Regions from separate parts of the Streptomyces sp. NPDC033136 genome, predicted to be linked through region 4. Evidence: riboswitches for the same ligand, from Rfam matches in the RefSeq annotation. Region 4 holds a riboswitch; each other region holds the start of a gene.
What was found. Region 4 has a riboswitch for cyclic di-AMP ahead of ACZ5TL_RS31800 (transglycosylase SLT domain-containing protein). Riboswitches for the same ligand answer to the same signal wherever they lie in the genome.

Region 1: it holds a riboswitch for cyclic di-AMP, as region 4 does, so the genes downstream of both, ACZ5TL_RS00065 (M23 family metallopeptidase) here and ACZ5TL_RS31800 (transglycosylase SLT domain-containing protein) in region 4, are expected to answer to the same signal.
Region 2: it holds a riboswitch for cyclic di-AMP, as region 4 does, so the genes downstream of both, ACZ5TL_RS27775 (C40 family peptidase) here and ACZ5TL_RS31800 (transglycosylase SLT domain-containing protein) in region 4, are expected to answer to the same signal.
Region 3: it holds a riboswitch for cyclic di-AMP, as region 4 does, so the genes downstream of both, ACZ5TL_RS04885 (LysM peptidoglycan-binding domain-containing M23 family metallopeptidase) here and ACZ5TL_RS31800 (transglycosylase SLT domain-containing protein) in region 4, are expected to answer to the same signal.

The regions. Positions count from the first base shown of each region.
Region 1 covers NZ_JBVIPD010000001.1:16,941-21,122, forward strand. Annotated here, with positions in the region: gene ACZ5TL_RS00060 (PrsW family intramembrane metalloprotease) at 1-552, shown strand, start outside; gene ACZ5TL_RS00065 (M23 family metallopeptidase) at 713-1,753, opposite strand; cyclic di-AMP (ydaO/yuaA leader) riboswitch at 1,765-1,921, opposite strand; tRNA gene ACZ5TL_RS00070 (tRNA-Met) at 2,233-2,306, opposite strand; gene ACZ5TL_RS00075 (dihydrofolate reductase family protein) at 2,430-3,560, opposite strand; gene ACZ5TL_RS00080 (MarR family winged helix-turn-helix transcriptional regulator) at 3,638-4,153, shown strand.
Region 2 covers NZ_JBVIPD010000017.1:134,234-138,415, reverse strand. Annotated here, with positions in the region: gene ACZ5TL_RS27780 (SLAC1 family transporter) at 1-213, opposite strand, end outside; gene ACZ5TL_RS27775 (C40 family peptidase) at 283-1,464, opposite strand; cyclic di-AMP (ydaO/yuaA leader) riboswitch at 1,472-1,630, opposite strand; gene pcrA (DNA helicase PcrA) at 1,935-4,182, shown strand, end outside.
Region 3 covers NZ_JBVIPD010000002.1:379,696-383,877, reverse strand. Annotated here, with positions in the region: gene ACZ5TL_RS04895 (SGNH/GDSL hydrolase family protein) at 1-65, opposite strand, end outside; gene ACZ5TL_RS04890 (DUF6250 domain-containing protein) at 211-927, opposite strand; gene ACZ5TL_RS04885 (LysM peptidoglycan-binding domain-containing M23 family metallopeptidase) at 1,120-2,058, opposite strand; cyclic di-AMP (ydaO/yuaA leader) riboswitch at 2,063-2,217, opposite strand; gene ACZ5TL_RS04880 (alpha-galactosidase) at 2,534-4,182, opposite strand, start outside.
Region 4 covers NZ_JBVIPD010000023.1:60,578-64,759, reverse strand. Annotated here, with positions in the region: gene ACZ5TL_RS31810 (LolA family protein) at 1-220, opposite strand, end outside; gene ACZ5TL_RS31805 (polyprenyl synthetase family protein) at 452-1,462, opposite strand; cyclic di-AMP (ydaO/yuaA leader) riboswitch at 1,965-2,140, shown strand; gene ACZ5TL_RS31800 (transglycosylase SLT domain-containing protein) at 2,144-2,923, shown strand; gene ACZ5TL_RS31795 (HAD family hydrolase) at 2,887-3,735, opposite strand; gene ACZ5TL_RS31790 (GNAT family N-acetyltransferase) at 3,922-4,182, shown strand, end outside.

The DNA.
Region 1 (4,182 bases), on a different contig from region 4:
CACGCCATGTGGAACGGCTCGTCGACGTTCGGCGAGTACGGCTTCTTCGCCGTGTACGCGGCGTTCATGGTGCCCATCTTCGGGCTGCTGACGTGGCTGGTGGTCTGGACACGGCAGCGGGAGCTGAGGACCGTACGGGAGGAGCTGCCCGCGTACGCGGTGGCCGGCTGGCTGTCCGCGGCGGAGCCGTACGCGCTCGGCTCGATGCGGGCCCGGCGGATCGCGCGCCGGTACGCCCGCCGGCACGCGGGGAAGGCCGCGGCACGGGAGGTGGCGCGGTACGAGGCGTACGCGACGTCCCTGGCGTTCCTGCGGCACCGGGCCCGCCGCGGCCGAGCCGGGGCCGGCTTCGTGGAACGGGAGCGGGAACTGCTCGGCGAACTGTGGCGACGGCGGGAGGCGGCCCGCCCCGCGCTGGGCCACGCTGCACGCGTCACGGCCCCTCCGGTACCGGTGGCGGCCCCGCCCTGGCCGATGTACGGGGCGTACGAGGTCGGGGTGCACGGGTACGGCCATCAGCCGTACCCCGCGTACAACCCGTACCGGTCGTGAGGAAGCCCGGGCGCTGGCGCCGGGCACGGAACGGCCGCCGGGCCCGTCCGCTCGGCAGGACCCCGTGACCGCCCCCGCACCTGCGAAACCGGCAGCCCTGATGCCGGGGGGGGCGTCATCAGGGCTGCCGGTGCTTCGACTGGCGGTTAGCGGTTAGCGGTTAGGGGTTCAGTCCCTTGTCCCGCAGCCAGGCCATCGGGTCGATGCCGCTGCTGGAACCGGCAGCGTGGACCTCGAGGTGCAGGTGCGCGCCGGTCACGTTGCCCGTGGCGCCGACGCGGCCGATGACGTCACCGGTGCTGACCTTCTGGCCGACGCTGACGCCGATGGACGACTGGTGCGCGTACCAGATCTCCGTGCCGTCATCGAGGGTCAGGACGGTCTTGTAGCCGTACGAGCCGCTCCAGCCCGCCTCCGTGATCGTGCCGCTGTGGACCGCCTTGACCGGGGTACCCGTGGGCGCGGCGAAGTCCAGGCCCGTGTGGTAGCCGGAGGACCAGTAGGCGCCGGCCTGGCCGAAGGTGGAGGTGACGGTGTACGAGGAGGTCGGCAGCGTGTACTGCTTGGCGAGGGCGGCGAGCCGCTCGGCCTCGGCCTTCTTGCGGGCCTCCTCCTCCGCCTTCTTCTTGGCTTCGGCGGCCTTGGCCTTGGCTTCCCTCTCCGCCTTGGCGACGGCTTCCGCCGCTGCCTTCTCGGCGGCGGCCGCGGCGTCCTGCGCGGCCTTGGTCTCGATCTGGTCCTGCTGGTGCTCGACCTGGGCCAGGATCCGGGCGCGCAGCGCCTCGCCGGCGCCGTTGGTGCCGTCGGTGCCCTGCTCGGTCTCGGCGGACACCGTGCCGAGGCTGCTGAGCGGGGTGGCGGAACCTTCGGGGGTGTCGTCGTCCGAGATGAGGGAACCCACCGAGGGAAGGTCCGGAACGGAGATCGACACCGGCGGCTTGCCGGTCTGGGCGCTGGCCATGCCGCCCGCGCCCACGGCGGCTATGACGCCGACGCCCAGGACGGTGGAGCTGCGGGCGAGCCCTCCGCCGCGCTGCTTGGTGACGCGGTGCCGGCCACGGACGGGACGGATGGACTCCGCCGTGGGGTTCCACTCCTGGAACGGGCCCTCATCGGTGCGCTGACCGCCGTAGCCGAAGAACTCGGTGTCGCGCTGGTCCGTCGCGAGCGGGGCCTCGGGGGCAGGCCGGTTGGACGCCACGTAGGCGTACTCCTTTCCTTCCTTCTCGCCTACCGGGTTAGCTGACGGGTTCGGAGCAGGAAGGTCTCCTACGCGCGTATACCGGCCGTGCTTCCACGGCGGCATACGCCCGATTCACCCCAAGTGGTGGTTCCCCGGTTCCCTTTCGGGATTCGGCGCGTGCGCACGGAGCCGCCTTCTGTGACGGCTGGGACGACCGCGCTGCGTTATCGAACGTTAATAGACGCGCGGTGGGTATTCCAGCGATTCCACTTGATCATTAACCTTTTTCGCGCGGACTTACCTGCCACGACCAGTCCAAATCGGGCGAGTTGGCCGCTCCGCAAGTGACTCCAGTGCTTTGACGGTGTGTCAGTTGTGATGCGGAGTGAGGTGCTTCGCTCACCGACAGTAAGGGCGAGTTCCGTACGGGAGGCTGGGGAAGTCCCGGAAAACACCGAGGGCCGGAACCCTTTCGGATTCCGGCCCTCGGCCTTCAGTAGCGGGGACAGGATTTGAACCTGCGACCTCTGGGTTATGAGCCCAGCGAGCTACCGAGCTGCTCCACCCCGCGCCGTTGTGACTCCAGTGTACGCCATCCGCGGGACCGCTCGCGCCACCCGCCCCTCAGCCACCCCTGGGCGCCCGCGCCGCACAGGTCCGCCACACGGTGAAAGCCCGTCGGCGCCGGGCAACGTCAGCGCGCCAGGTGGTCGTTCGGGGCCTTGGCCCGCTCCTCGTACTCCGGGAGGACGAGGACCTCCACTCCCCCGGCCGCCAGGAGGCCGCTGCCGTCGGCCTCGGTCACGAAGGTGTCCGGCTCGCGCCAGGCCGTGACGACCCGGCGGACACCCGCGTCGAGGATCAGCCGGGCACAGGGGGCGGGGCGGGAGGCGCGGCGGGCGCAGGGCTCCAGGCTGCTGTACACCGTCGCGCCCGCGAGCCGCGGGTCGGCCGGGTCGGTCTTGGCCAGGGCCGCCTCCTCGGCATGCACGACCGGGTCGCCGCCCTCTCGGGAGTGACCACGGGCCAGTTCCGTGCCGTCGGCCGCGACCACCACCGCGCCCACGCTGAACGCCGCGCCCGAGGGCGGGCACCGCTCCGCCAGTTCGCAGGCGAGGGCCAGCCAGTGGTGGTCGGCGGCGACCGGGAGGGGGCCGGTACCCGGGGCGGTCGGTTCGTAGCGCATGAGGACGACGTCCTCGATCCGCCTGGTCTCCAGCAGCCGGAGCCGGCCGGCCTGGTAGCCGCCGGGCCCGAAGAGGCGCGGCGCCCCGGGGTCGCCCACGAACAGCGGGGCGAGGACCAGTTGGAGCTCGTCGGCGAGGCCCTGGGTGAGGAGCTGGGTGTGGATCTGGCCGCCGCCCTCGACCATGAGCCGCCGTACGCCCCGGACGTCGTGCAGGTGGGTGAGGAGCCGGCGCCAGTCGAGGCCGGGGCCGAGGGGGACGATGCCGGTGTCGAGACCGAGGGCGCGGGCGCGCTCGGCGCCCCGGTCGGTCGTGTAGAGGACCTTCTCGCCGCCGGTGTGCCAGAACCGGGCGTCCGGGTCGAGGTCGCCGGAGCCGCTGACGGTGACCTTGAGGGGGTACTCCGGCTCGCCGGCGGCCGTGCGGGCGGCGCGCCGCTCGGCGGAGTTGACCAGGAGCCGCGGGTTGTCGGCGCGCAGCGTGCCGGCGCCGACCAGGATCGCGTCGACGGACGCCCGGACCTCGTCGACCCGGTCGAAGTCGGCGGGGCTGGACAGGAGCAGGCGTTCGGGTCCGGTGTCGTCCAGGTAGCCGTCGAGGGAGACGGCGGCGGACAGCAGGACGTACGGGTGGGGCATCGACGCTCCGCGACTGGTCGGGACGGCGGGACTGGACAGGTCTTGGTTCAAGTTTGAAACAAACCTACACTGGCGACATGACGACTCGCTGGCTCACCTCCGAGGAGCAGCGCGCCTGGCGCGCCTACATCGCCGCCTCGCTGCTCCTGGAGGACGCGATCGACCGGCAGCTCCAGCAGGACGCCGGCATGCCGCACCTGTACTACTCCATCCTGTCCGTCCTGTCGGAGTCCCCGGACCGGCGACTGCGCATGACCGATCTCGCCGAGCGGCTGAAGATCACGCGCAGCCGGCTGACGTACGCGGTGACGCGATTGGAGAAGGACGGCATGCTGCGGCGCGAGGCCTGCCGGCACGACAAGCGGGGCAGCATCGCGGCCCTGACCGACGAGGGGTTCGCCGTACTGGATAGGGCGGCGCCCGGGCATGTCGAGACCGTGCGGAGTTTCCTGTTCGACCGGCTCAGCGAGGAGCAGGTGGGGCAGTTGGAGGAGATCTCGGCAGCGATCGCGCGAGGGCTCCAGGAGGACGGGACGCGGCCGGCGTCGGACGACGTGCCGTGGCGGCGGAGGTCCTCGTCGGCCTGTTCGTGACGCGCGCCACAAGGCACCGCGATCTCGTT
Region 2 (4,182 bases), on a different contig from region 4:
GAAGGTGAGCGCGGCCGCTGTCTCCGTCCGCCGCCCCGGCCGCGGCAGGCGGGGCACGGCGGACGCGACCGCCCCCAGCCAGGCCGCACAGGCCAGGACGAGGACGATGCGGGAGGGGACCGCGTACCCCGCGGAGTCGAGACCGACCGACACGGTGCCGGTCGCCAGCGCGTACATCGCCCACCAGGGGGTGAGCGGGGAGGGACCGGACATGGCGCCGATGCTAGAGAGCGCCGCGCGCGTGAGGAGAGGGGCACGCGCGCGTGCCCCTCAAAAGGGTCCTCAGGCCGGCCGCACCACGCTGTGGATCGCCGACTCGCCGTCGTAGTAGACCGACTCCTCGCGCACGTAGGTGCCGGGCTTCGGGGCGTGGATCATCATGCCGTTGCCGATGTAGATGCCGACGTGGGTGAGGTCGTTGTAGAAGAAGACCAGGTCACCGGGCTGGGCCTGGGAGAGGGGGACCGTGGTGCCGGCGTCGACCTGGTCGTAGGTCGTGCGCGGCAGGGTGACGCCCGCGGCCTTCCACGCGGCCTGGGTGAGGCCGGAGCAGTCGTAGGAGCCGGGGCCGACGGCGCCCCAGACGTACGGCTTGCCGATCTGGGCGCGGGCGAAGGCGAGGGCCTTGTCGGCCTTGGTGGTGTACGAGGAGTCGGCCGGGGCCGTCGAGGAGGTCGGGCCGGAGCCCGCCGACGAGGATCCGCTCTCCTGCTGCTGGGCGGCCTCCTCCTGCGCCTGCTGCTGCGCGGCCCGCTGTGCGGCCTGCTGCCGGGCCAGCTCGGCGGCCTTGCGGGCGGCCTCCTCCTGCTTCTCCCGCTCGATCGCCGCGAGCCGCGCCTTCTCCTCGGCGGTCAGCCTCGACATCAGCTCGCGCGCGTCGGCGAGCTTCTTCTGGACGGTCGCCTTGGCCGTCTTCAGGTCGCTCTGCGTCTCGGTGAGCGTCTCGAGGCTCTCGGTGGCCTCCTGGCGCTTCTTCATCGTCTCGGACTGCTGCGTGACGTAGTCGTCGACCGCGACCTTCTGGCGGCCGGTCATCCGGTCCATCAGATGGGTCTGGTCGAAGTAGTCCTGCGGGGTGTCCGACAGCAGGAACGTCGCCGTCTCCGGGGCGGCGGCGCCGGTGCGGTACTGGGCGGAGGCGAAGGAACCCAGCTCCTCCCGCGCCTCGTTGAGCTTCTGGGTGCGCTGCGCGACGTCGTCGAGGAGGGTGTCGACGCGCTTGCGCTGCTTCGCGGTCTTCTCCTTGGCCGCGTTGTACTTGCCGGTCGCCGACTCGGCCTGGCGGTACAGGGCGTCGACCTTCTTCTCGACTTCCTCCAGGCTCGGCTTGTCGTCGGCCTCGGGGGCGGCGTTGGCCGACTGGGACAGCAGGGCCACGGAGGTGAGGGCCGCCGTTGCGAGGGCGGGGGTCCGTATGCCTGCTACGCGCGTACCCGTAGGACGCGACTTGCGGTGCGACGCCAAGGGAGGCGACTCCTTCCATCGTCCGCCTACCGGGTTAGCTGTCGGGTTCGGGCGGGTGGTTCGGAAGGGTTGCCCTACGGCCTTCTCCTCGAAAGGAGTCGGGCCGATTCACCCCAAGGTTTCGGTTGGGTCCCCGGCTCCGGCTGCTTTGCGGCACACCGGACTCGACGGAGGCCGCGCGGCCCGGCGACGTTCGCCGGTGGGGGTCGTGCGGCCTGGTCGCACCGTAGCCAACTCGTGTGGCCCCTGTGAAGGTTGATGGGCGATATGCCCGATACATTTTCGTGACCTTACCTGAGTGCGTCGCTGAGAGTCATCGACGGGGCAGGGTTCGTCATGAGTTCGTCATAATTGTGACGGCCGTAGCGGGCTGTGATCGTGCAGGGATACAGGGTGACGAGGGGATCCTTTCGGTGATGTTCTCAGGGCGGCGGCGGGCTGTCAGTGGGGCGCCCTAGACTCGGAGAGCGATGAGCAGCCTCTTTGACGACAGCTTCCTGGCGGACCTCCAGGCCCAGCGGGGCCCCGCGGACGAGCCCCCGCCGCCACCCGAGGACGATCACGCTCCGGAGCCGGTTCCGGACGATCTGTTCGGCGGGAAGTTCGACGTGCCGCCGGACCGGGACTCCTACTACCGGGACGGCGCCCCGCGCCCAGTGGTGGACACCGCCACGCTCCTGGAGGGGCTGAACGACAACCAGCGCGCCGCCGTCGTCCACTCCGGCTCCCCGCTGCTCATCGTGGCCGGCGCCGGCTCCGGCAAGACCCGTGTGCTCACGCACCGCATCGCCCACCTGCTCGCCGAGCGGGACGTGCACCCGGGCCAGATCCTCGCGATCACCTTCACCAACAAGGCCGCCGGCGAGATGAAGGAGCGCGTCGAGCAGCTCGTCGGCCCGCGCGCGAACGCCATGTGGGTCATGACCTTCCACAGCGCGTGCGTGCGCATCCTGAGGCGGGAGAGCAAGAAGCTCGGCTTCACCTCCTCCTTCTCGATCTACGACGCCGCCGACTCCAAGCGCCTGATGGCCCTGGTCTGCCGCGACCTGGACCTCGACCCCAAGCGCTTCCCGCCGAAGTCCTTCAGCGCCAAGATCAGCAACCTGAAGAACGAGCTGATCGACGAGGAGGACTTCGCAGCCCAGGCCACTGGGGGCACCTCCCGGACGGAGTCTGGGGGAGGCTTCGAGAAGACCCTCGCCCAGGCCTACGCGATGTACCAGTCGCGGCTGCGCGAGGCGAACGCCCTCGACTTCGACGACCTGATCATGACGACGGTCAACCTGCTGCGCGCCTTCCCGGACGTCGCCGAGCACTACCGCCGCCGCTTCCGCCACGTGCTGGTGGACGAGTACCAGGACACCAATCACGCCCAGTACGCTCTCGTCCGCGAACTCGTCGGCACCGCCGAGCACCCCACCGACGTCCCGCCCGGCCCGGACGACGTCCCGCCCGCCGAGCTGTGCGTCGTGGGTGACGCCGACCAGTCGATCTACGCCTTCCGCGGCGCGACGATCCGCAACATCCTCCAGTTCGAGGAGGACTACCCGGACGCGACGACGATCCTGCTGGAGCAGAACTACCGCTCCACGCAGACGATCCTCAGCGCGGCCAACGCGGTCATCGAGCGCAACGAGTCCCGCCGCCCCAAGAACCTGTGGACCAACGCCGGCACGGGTGCGCACATCACCGGCTACGTCGCCGACACCGAGCACGACGAGGCGCAGTTCGTCGCCGACGAGATAGACCGCCTCACCGACGCGGGCGACGCGAAGGCCGGCGACGTCGCCGTCTTCTACCGCACCAACGCCCAGTCCCGTGTCTTCGAAGAGGTCTTCATCCGCGTCGGCCTGCCCTACAAGGTCGTCGGCGGCGTCCGCTTCTACGAGCGCAAGGAGGTCCGGGACGTCCTGGCCTACCTGCGCGTGCTGGCCAACCCCGAGGACTCGGTGCCGCTGCGCAGGATCCTCAACGTGCCCAAGCGGGGCATCGGCGACCGCGCCGAGGCGATGATCGACGCCCTCGCCCAGCGCGAGAAGATCAGCTTTTCGCAGGCGCTCAAGCGCGTCGACGAGGCGTACGGCATGGCGGCGCGCTCCACCAACGCCGTCAAGCGGTTCAACACGCTGATGGAGGACCTCCGTACGATCGTCGAGTCCGGCGCCGGACCGGCCACCGTGCTGGAGGCGATCCTGGAGCGCACCGGCTACCTCGCCGAGCTGCAGGCTTCCACCGACCCGCAGGACGAGACCCGGATCGAGAACCTCCAGGAACTCGCCGCCGTCGCGATGGAGTTCGAGCAGGAGCGCGGCGAGGGCGCGGTAACAGCGGAGGCTGCCGCTCCGGGGGGCACGCTGTCCGACTTCCTCGAACAGGTCGCACTGGTTGCCGACTCCGACCAGATTCCGGACGAGGAGGGCGGCGACGGTGTCATCACGCTGATGACCCTCCACACCGCCAAGGGCCTGGAGTTCCCGGTCGTCTTCCTGACCGGCATGGAGGACGGCGTCTTCCCGCACATGCGCGCCCTCGGCCAGACCAAGGAACTGGAGGAGGAGCGGCGCCTGGCCTACGTCGGCATCACGCGCGCCCGCGAGCGGCTGTACCTGACGAGGTCCACGCTGCGCAGCGCCTGGGGCCAACCGTCGTACAACCCGCCGTCCCGGTTCCTGGAGGAGATCCCGCCGACTCACGTGGAGTGGAAGCGCACGGGTGCCA
Region 3 (4,182 bases), on a different contig from region 4:
TCGGGGCCGGGATCACCGACGCCCTCGGTGAAGCTGTCCCCCACCGCCACGTACGACCCGATCACTGCTCTGCTGTCACTCTTCGAATCGTCTGCCACAGCCGCTCATGATTCACCTTCCAATGTGACTTACGCGACCGTAGGAAGGGGTTGACGAGTGGTGAGATAAGCCACTCCCCAAGCGTTCGCCAACTCCGGAATACGCAGCTTGTCAGGGATGTTTCGGGGTGAGCCGCCAGACCCGGAATCCGGTGATCCGGAAATGGCTCCACACCGTCCGGAAGGCGAAGTGGCCGCCCGTGTAGGGCTGCGGGTCGGTGTGGTCGAAGACGAGCCGCCCGTTGTTCCACCACCTGACCGTGGATCCGTCGGAGACGATCCGGACCCGGTTCGGCTCGTTCGGGACCAGCAACGGCTCGGTGTAGTCGTACACCAGGGGGCGGACGCCGGGCTCGCCGACGTAACGGCGCAGCCGGGTCGTGGTGTTGTAGTTGGCTCCGTAGCCGGCGTAATACATCGCGAGGTGGTCGTACTCGGCGAGGGCGCCACCGCGTGGTGTGGCGAAGAGATCGTCCGGGGAGCGGACGTCGGTCGCGTTCCAGAAGTTGTTGAGGTCCGAGACCCGGTCGTTGACCCCGCCGGCGGAGACGGGCGTGGCGGTGTACTCGAGGACGTACGGCCCTTCGAGCCGCCGTGTGAACCACACGGTCGCCCCGCTCGGTACGTCGATCTCCAGCACGCCGCGGGAGGCGGTCACGGTGCCGCCGTCCTGGAGTTCGGTCACCCACTGCGTGAGGCCGTGGCGGAAGTCGTCGTGGGCGATGAGACGGCGGTGACGGGGCTCGGCGTGCGCGGTCGCCGCCGGGGCGAGCGCCGCCAGGGCGGCTCCGGCTGCCAGGGTGGTGAACGCTCTGCGGGTGGTCGGCACGGGACACAGCTCCTCGGGATCCGTCTGGAAGCTCCAGAAAGCGCTTGCACTCCGGTCGGGATCACTCTGTCCCAACTGCCGCCCGCTGTCGATCCCTTGGGGATCGGCGGAGGCGCACGCGACCGAAGGCCGGACCCGGGAATCGGGGTCCGGCCTTCGGTCGCGTGTCAGGCAGGTGGTGCTGTCGGCCGGTCAGCCGACGGAGACGCCGTGCGAGCGCAGGTAGGCGACCGGGTCCACGTCCGAGCCGTAGTCCGGCGTGGTGCGGATCTCGAAGTGCAGGTGCGGACCGGTGACGTTGCCGGTCGCACCGGACAGGCCGATCTGCTGCCCGGCGGCCACGGTCTGGCCGGCCGAGACGGAGAGCTGGGACAGGTGGGCGTACTGGGCGTAGCTGCCGTCGGCGAGACGGATGACGACCTGGTTGCCGTACGCGCCGCCCCAGCCGGCGGAGACGACCGTGCCCGCGCCGACGGCCTTGAGCGAGGTGCCGGTCGGGACGACGAAGTCGACACCGGTGTGGTAGCCGCTGGACCACATGCTGCCGGACATGCGGTACGGGGTGCCGACGGTGGCACCGGCCACCGGGGAGCTGTAGCCGCTGGAGTTGCTCTCCGCCGCGGGCTTGGCGGCCGGCTTGGCGGCGGCCGGCTTCGCGGCGGTGTCCGCCTTCGCGGACGACTCGGAGGAGGAGGACGGCTTCTCGGCCTGGCGCTCGGCCGAGGCCTTCGGCGCGGACGGCGCCTTGGGCGCGCTCGTCGCCGCCTTCTTGCCGAGGGAGAGCTTCAGGCCCGGGTGGATCAGCGACGGGTCGTCGCCGACGGCGTCCCGGTTGTCCGAGTAGAGCTTCTTCCAGCCGCCGCTGACGTTCTGGTCGTCGGCGATCTTCGCGAGGTAGTCGCCGGCCTTCACCGTGTAGGTGCGAGCGCCCGTGGCCTTTTCGGCGGCCTTCTTCTCGGCGGCCGGAGCGGACTGGACGGCCTTTTCCGGAGCCGACTGGCCGGTGGCGGCGTGGGCTCCGGCGGCCCCCATGAGCGGAAGGGCGAGAGCGGCCCCGCCGGTTCCGGCGGCGGCGATGGAGCGGGTGAAACGCTGGGTCTTGGGGCGGCGGTGCTTACCCTTCGCGGGCATGGCGAATTCCTCTCCGTCGCCTGCGAGGTGAGCTGTCGGGTGCGAGCTGGAGATGCCCGGCCGCGCCGAGGCGCGGCTTAACCCCAAGCCGTTCCGGGAACCGGAACAGGCGTCTTACCTGTGGGTCCCCCGCTCCTGCCGTACGTCGGGTCAGTGTGTGGGGCTCCGGGCGGCGGCAGGATTAGGCGTCCGTCCGGATGGGTGTGGAACGTAAGCGACCAAGACGCAATGGGACAAGCTTGCGGTTTCCTGTGACGGCTTTTTTCTTGACGCGTCGGCACATTCGCCGTCACCGAGCGTGGATCAGCGATCTCCCGCTTTGCTCAACCACCCTGAATATCGCCAGAATTACGTGAACATGGCGACAACGCATCGTCACGAATATGACGATGGTCACGCACCCCGATCTCATCTTCTTTACGATCGGGGCACGTTATGGCGAAAGGATGGGAAACACTCCATTCGGACAGAAGGGCTACTTCCGCTTAAGGCGGACGACGGTGGCGTCCAGGTCCCCGTGCAACCCGACCCGCAGTCCGTGATGCCGCAGCACGGCACCCCGGTGAACTTCGCCCGTTTCGAGGCATTCGTACGTTGCTGCCGGGTCGATGCCGCGCAGCCTGAGCGCCGGCACGGGCTCGCCGTAGCGCTGCGCCTGGAGCCAGGCGAGGACGACGGTCTCGTCACCGAGGACGTACTGCACCGCACTGAGGCCGCCCTCCGGGGGCCTCAGCCGATACAGGTCGCCGCGCTGCACCACGGGCCGGATCTCCTTGTAGAGCCCCACCCACTGCCGCGCCTCGGCGAGTTCCTCCTCCGTCCACTTCGTGAGGTCGCCGCCGACGCCGAGCACCCCGGCCATGGCGCTGACGAACCGGAACCGCAGGGAGCTGGCCCGGTGGTTGAGCATGGCGTTCGGACTGTCGGTGACCCAGGCGGCCATGACCCGGGCCGGGTGGATCTGACTGAATCCGTGCTGGATGGCGAGCCGGTCGAGCGGGTCGGTGTTGTCCGACGTCCACACCTGGTCCGTGCGGCTCAGCACCCCGAGGTCGATCCGCCCGCCACCGCCCGAGCATGACTCGAAGGCCACGCCCGGGTGCGCGGCCCGCAGCCGGTCCAGCAGGGCGTACAGGCCACGGACGTGGTCGACCCACAGCCGCTGCGGGTAGGGGTCCTCCGGCCAGCCGGCGTCGGTGAAGCAGCGGTTGAAGTCCCACTTGACGTAGTCGATCGGAGCGCCGGAGAGCAGCCTGTCGAGCTGCTCCCACAGGTACTCCTGGACGTCCTCACGGGCCAGATTGAGTACGAGCTGATTGCGGAACTCCGTCCGCTTTCGTCCCGGTTGGTACTGCACCCAGTCGGGGTGCGTACGGTACAGCTCGCTGTCCGGATTGACCATCTCGGGCTCGACCCAGATCCCGAACCGCATGCCGAGGCCGTGCACGTGGTCGGCGAGCGGCCCCAGCCCGCCGGGGAAGCGGTCGGGGTTCGGTGTCCAGTCGCCGAGCCCGGCCCGGTCGCTGGTGCGCGCCCCGAACCAGCCGTCGTCCACCACGAACAGCTCGACCCCCATGGCCGCCGCCCGCTCGGCCAGCACCCGCTGCTGCTCCTCGGAGATGTCGAACTCGGTGGCCTCCCAGGAGTTGAACAGCACCGGCCGGTCCTGGCCGGCGTCCGGGATCACGTGGGCCCGCTGGTAGGCGTGCCAGGCACGGCTCGCCCCGCCGAAGCCGCCGTCGCTCCAGAGCCCGGCGAAGACGGGGGTCGTGTACGACTCCCCCGTGCCCAGCGTCAGCAGGCCCGAGTCGTCGTAACCGGCGCCGCCGGTGATCTGCACGCGTCCGTCCGGGAGCTGTGCCACGGCGATCCGCCAGGACCCGGACCAGCCGAGGGCGCAGCCGTAGACCTCGCCGCGCTCCTCGGTGGCGTCGGTGTCGAGGGCGACCCACGGCAGATGCTGGTGGGAGGTGTGGCCGCGGCGGCTGCCGATGACCTTCTCCCCGTGGGTGAGGGCCGAGCGCGTCAGCCGGGACTCGGCGCCCCAGCGGCCGTGCAGCTGGGACAGCCGCCAGCTGTCGCGGTCCGGGAGGGTCCAGGTGGCGGAGTCGGCGCGGAGCACCT
Region 4 (4,182 bases):
CGACGTCGGACTGGGCGACCTTCTCGATGAGTTGCTGGGCGGTGATCTTCGGGAGGTCGGGGTCACCGGAGTCGGCGAGTGCGGGGACCAGCCCGATCGTCGCGGCCGCCACCCCCATCACCGTGACCGGGACGACGTATCGCGCGGCTTTGCGCCGCCCGGAGCGCTGCTCGTCGACCTCCCCGCCGGTCGTGCTGTCGTCGGATGCGTACGGTGCCATGTGTGCCCTACCTCCATGGTCGGCGGCGGCTGTCCGTGTCGTCCACGCACTCGTCCCAGAGCCGCCATTCTCACCCGAACAGGTGAGGGGTGGTGTTTTCCCTGGTTTCCATCTGACCAAATCGGCCAGGGAGATACGTCAGACCCCGGACTCAACTCCGCGTACTGCTGGGGTATGACACGGAAGGGCGGCTTCTCCTCCGACCCGTAGGGGTCGGGCGGGCAGGAGGCCCTAGCCGGCCCGGTGCACCACCGCGTCGCTCAGTTCCACCAGCGCTGCCTTCGCGGCACATTCCGGCAGGGGCGCCAGCGCCGAGCCGGCGTCCTGGGCGTAGCGGACGGTGTCCCGCCGGGCCTGCTCCAGCGCCGGGTGGGCCCGCAGCAGACGCAGGGCCTCGGCGTGCCGGGCGTCGTCGGTGAGGTCGGAGTCCAGCAGCTCGCACAGGGCGACGTCGTCCGCGAGCCCGAGCCGGGCGGCGCGCTCGCGCAGCCGGAGCACCGGCAGCGTGGGAATGCCCTCGCGCAGGTCGGTGCCGGGGGTCTTGCCGGACTCGTGGGAGTCGGAGGCGATGTCCAGGACGTCGTCCGCGAGCTGGAAGGCGACGCCGAGCCGCTCGCCGTACTGGGTCAGCACGTCCACGACCGTGTCGTCGGCGCCGGACATCATCGCGCCGAAGCGGCACGACACCGCGACCAGTGAGCCGGTCTTGCCGCCCAGCACGTCCAAGTAGTGCTCGACGGGGTCGCGGCCGTCCTGCGGCCCGGCCGTCTCCAGGATCTGCCCGGTCACGAGCCGCTCGAAGGCCTCGGCCTGCACCCGCACGGCCTCGGGGCCGAGATCGGCCAGGATGTGCGAGGCGCGGGCGAAGAGGAAGTCGCCGGTGAGGACCGCGACGGAGTTGCCCCAACGGGTATTCGCGCTCGCGACGCCCCGGCGCACGGCGGCCTCGTCCATCACGTCGTCGTGGTACAGCGTGGCGAGGTGGGTCAGCTCCACGACGACGGCCGAGGGCACGATCCCGGGTGCGTGCCGGTCGCCGAACTGGGCGGAGAGCATCACGAGCAGCGGCCGGAACCGCTTGCCGCCGGCCCGCACCAGGTGCTGGGCGGCCTCCGTGATGAAGGGCACCTCACTCTTGGTGGCCTCGAGCAAGCCTTCCTCGACAGCCGCCAGTCCGGCCTGGACATCGGCTTCCAGAGCCTGGTCCCGCACGCTCAGCCCGAACGGCCCGACGTCGGTCACGAGGGGTCTCCTGTCTGCTGGTGTCTGCCGGTGCTTACGCGGATTGTCGATAGGTCGCTGCCCTCACTCGAGTCAGCGTATCCGGTCACGTTTCGATCACCGCCAGCGCCCATGGTTACAGGGCGGGTGGTATCCGATCACGACCGTTATGTTTTCGATCAGCCCATAAGAGGGGATATTTATCGACTTACCCAGAGGTAGCGAACTATGCACTATTTGCCCCGGTGAGGAAGCGAATCCCCTTTGGCGGACATTGCGCCACGCGCGTGTGATCAGTGAGTTGAATCACGCCCACGCTTCCACCGTCCCACCCGGCATGCGCCCGTACGTCCGTCCCGTTCAGGCGAGTTGAGCGTTGGCTTACGCAAAGGATCAAGTGGCCCATTACCCCCGACCAAGGTCGACTAGCGCCATATGTGACTCCACTGCTTGTTCCCGACATGTGCTGTCGCATACGTTCCGGCCCAGTCCGGCGGACGCCGAATCCTGCCACCGCCCGGACTCCCCACAGACACCGACTCACTCACGCAGGGCAGGAGCGGGGGACCCAGGTAAGTCGCCGGTCCGCACGACGGAACGGCTCGGGGTGAAGCCGCGCACGGCACAGCGCCGTACGCGGCCGGGCACCTCCCGGCCCGAACCCGACAGCTCACCTCGCAGGCGCCGGAGAGGAACATCGCCATGCCCGGACGAGGTAAGCACCGTCGACCCAGAACCAACCCGATCACCCGTCGTGTCGTGGCCGCCGGCACCGGCGGAGCGGCACTGACCCTTCCGCTCCTCGGCGCCACGCAGGCGAGCGCCGCCGAACCCCAGAGCACCGCCGCCCAGTCCGTGCCGCAGGCGGCCCAGCCCGCCAAGGCCCTCAAGTCCCTCACGTACACCGTGACCAAGGGCGACACGCTCTACCGCATCGCCGGCAAGTACGACGTGTCGGGCGGCTGGAAGCAGCTCTACAAGGACAACCGCGCCGCTGTCGGAGACGACCCGAAGCTGATCCACCCGGGTCTGAAGCTGAAGGTGAAGACGGCCAAGGCGGGCGCCGTGAAGAAGAAGGCGACCCAGTCCTCCGCCCCCGCCAAGCCGGCCGCGAAGCCCGCCGGCGGCGCCCAGGCCACCCAGGTCTCCGCGAAGACCTACGCGAACAACCTGGACGGCTGGATCCGCGAGGCGCTGGACATCATGGCGCAGAAGGGGATCCCGGGCTCGTACGAGGGCATCCACCGCAACATCATGCGCGAGTCGTCCGGCAACCCCCTGGCGATCAACAACTGGGACTCGAACGCCGCCAAGGGCACCCCGTCCAAGGGGCTGCTCCAGGTCATCGACCCGACCTTCGCCGCCTACCACGTGTCCGGCACCCCCTACGACCCGTACGACCCGGTCGCCAACATCACGGCGGCCTGCAACTACGCGGCCGACCGCTACGGCTCGATCGACAACGTCAACGGCCCGTACTGAGCCGTCCCGCCCAGCAGTCGCTCGAGGACGACGGCGATGCCGTCGTCCTCGTTCGACGAGGTGACCTCGTCGGCCACGGCCTTGAGTTCGGGATGGGCGTTGGCCATCGCCACGCCGTGCGCGGCCCAGTCGAACATCGGGATGTCGTTGGGCATGTCACCGAAGGCGATCGTGTCCGCAGGCCGCAGCCCCAGGTGCTCGGCGGCCAGCGCCAGGCCCGTCGCCTTGGTGACACCGCACGGCTGGAGTTCGACCGTGCCGGGCCCCGACATCGTCACCGTCGCCAGGGAGCCGACCACCGAGCGGGCCGTCGCCGCCAGTTCGTCGTCCGTCAGGTAGGAGTGGCGCAGCAGCACCTTGCTGATCGGCGCGCCCCACAGCTCGTCGCGCCGGTCGACCCGTACCGCGGGCAGGGTCGGGTGCGGCATGAGATAGCCCGGCTCGATCAGCGTGAGCCCGTCGACGCCGTCCTGGTCGACTGCCGCATACACCTGCCCCACCTCGGCCTCGATCTTGCCGAGGGCGGTCTCGGCCAGCTCCCGGTCCAGGGTGATCGACCACAGCAGGCGGTCCGCACCGGCGTCGTACACCTGCGCGCCCTGCCCGCACACCGCGAGCCCCGTGCACCGGAGGTCGTCCAGCAGCGGCCGCACTCTGGGTGCCGGCCGGCCCGTCACCACGAGGTGCTGGGCACCGGCGTCCGCCACCCGCCGGAGCGCGGCGAGGGACCGGTCGGACAGGGTGTCGTCGCCGCGCAGCAGCGTCCCGTCCAGGTCGGTGGCGATGAGTGAATATGCGATGGGTGCGGCCATGATCAGAGAATACGGACAACGCGCCCTCTCGTTTCATCGCGCGGTGGACGCCGATTGCCCGGTTGAAGGCCTCTGCACCAGTTGGCAACAAGATGGTCCGCTACCTACCCGTGGGGGCGTCTCGGGCGGTACCTTCCCAGTGTCCAGGGGGGACTTGATCGGGGGGTCAGGTTGAGCAGTGGGCGCATACGTGTGGCTGGGCCCGGGGAGCTCGGCGAAGCGGAAAGGGAGCGCTGGCGCGCGCTGCGCGCCGCCTCGCGGGCACCGCGCAACCCTTTCATGGAGCCGGAGTTCACCGAAGCCGTCGGCCGGGTGAGGCCGCGGGCCCGGGTCGCGGTGGTCTACGAAGGGCTGGAGCCGGTCGGCTTCCTGCCCTACGAGCGGGGCCCGTTGGGCCAGGGCCGGGCGATCGGGCTCGGCGTCTCGGACGCGCAGGGCGCGATCGTG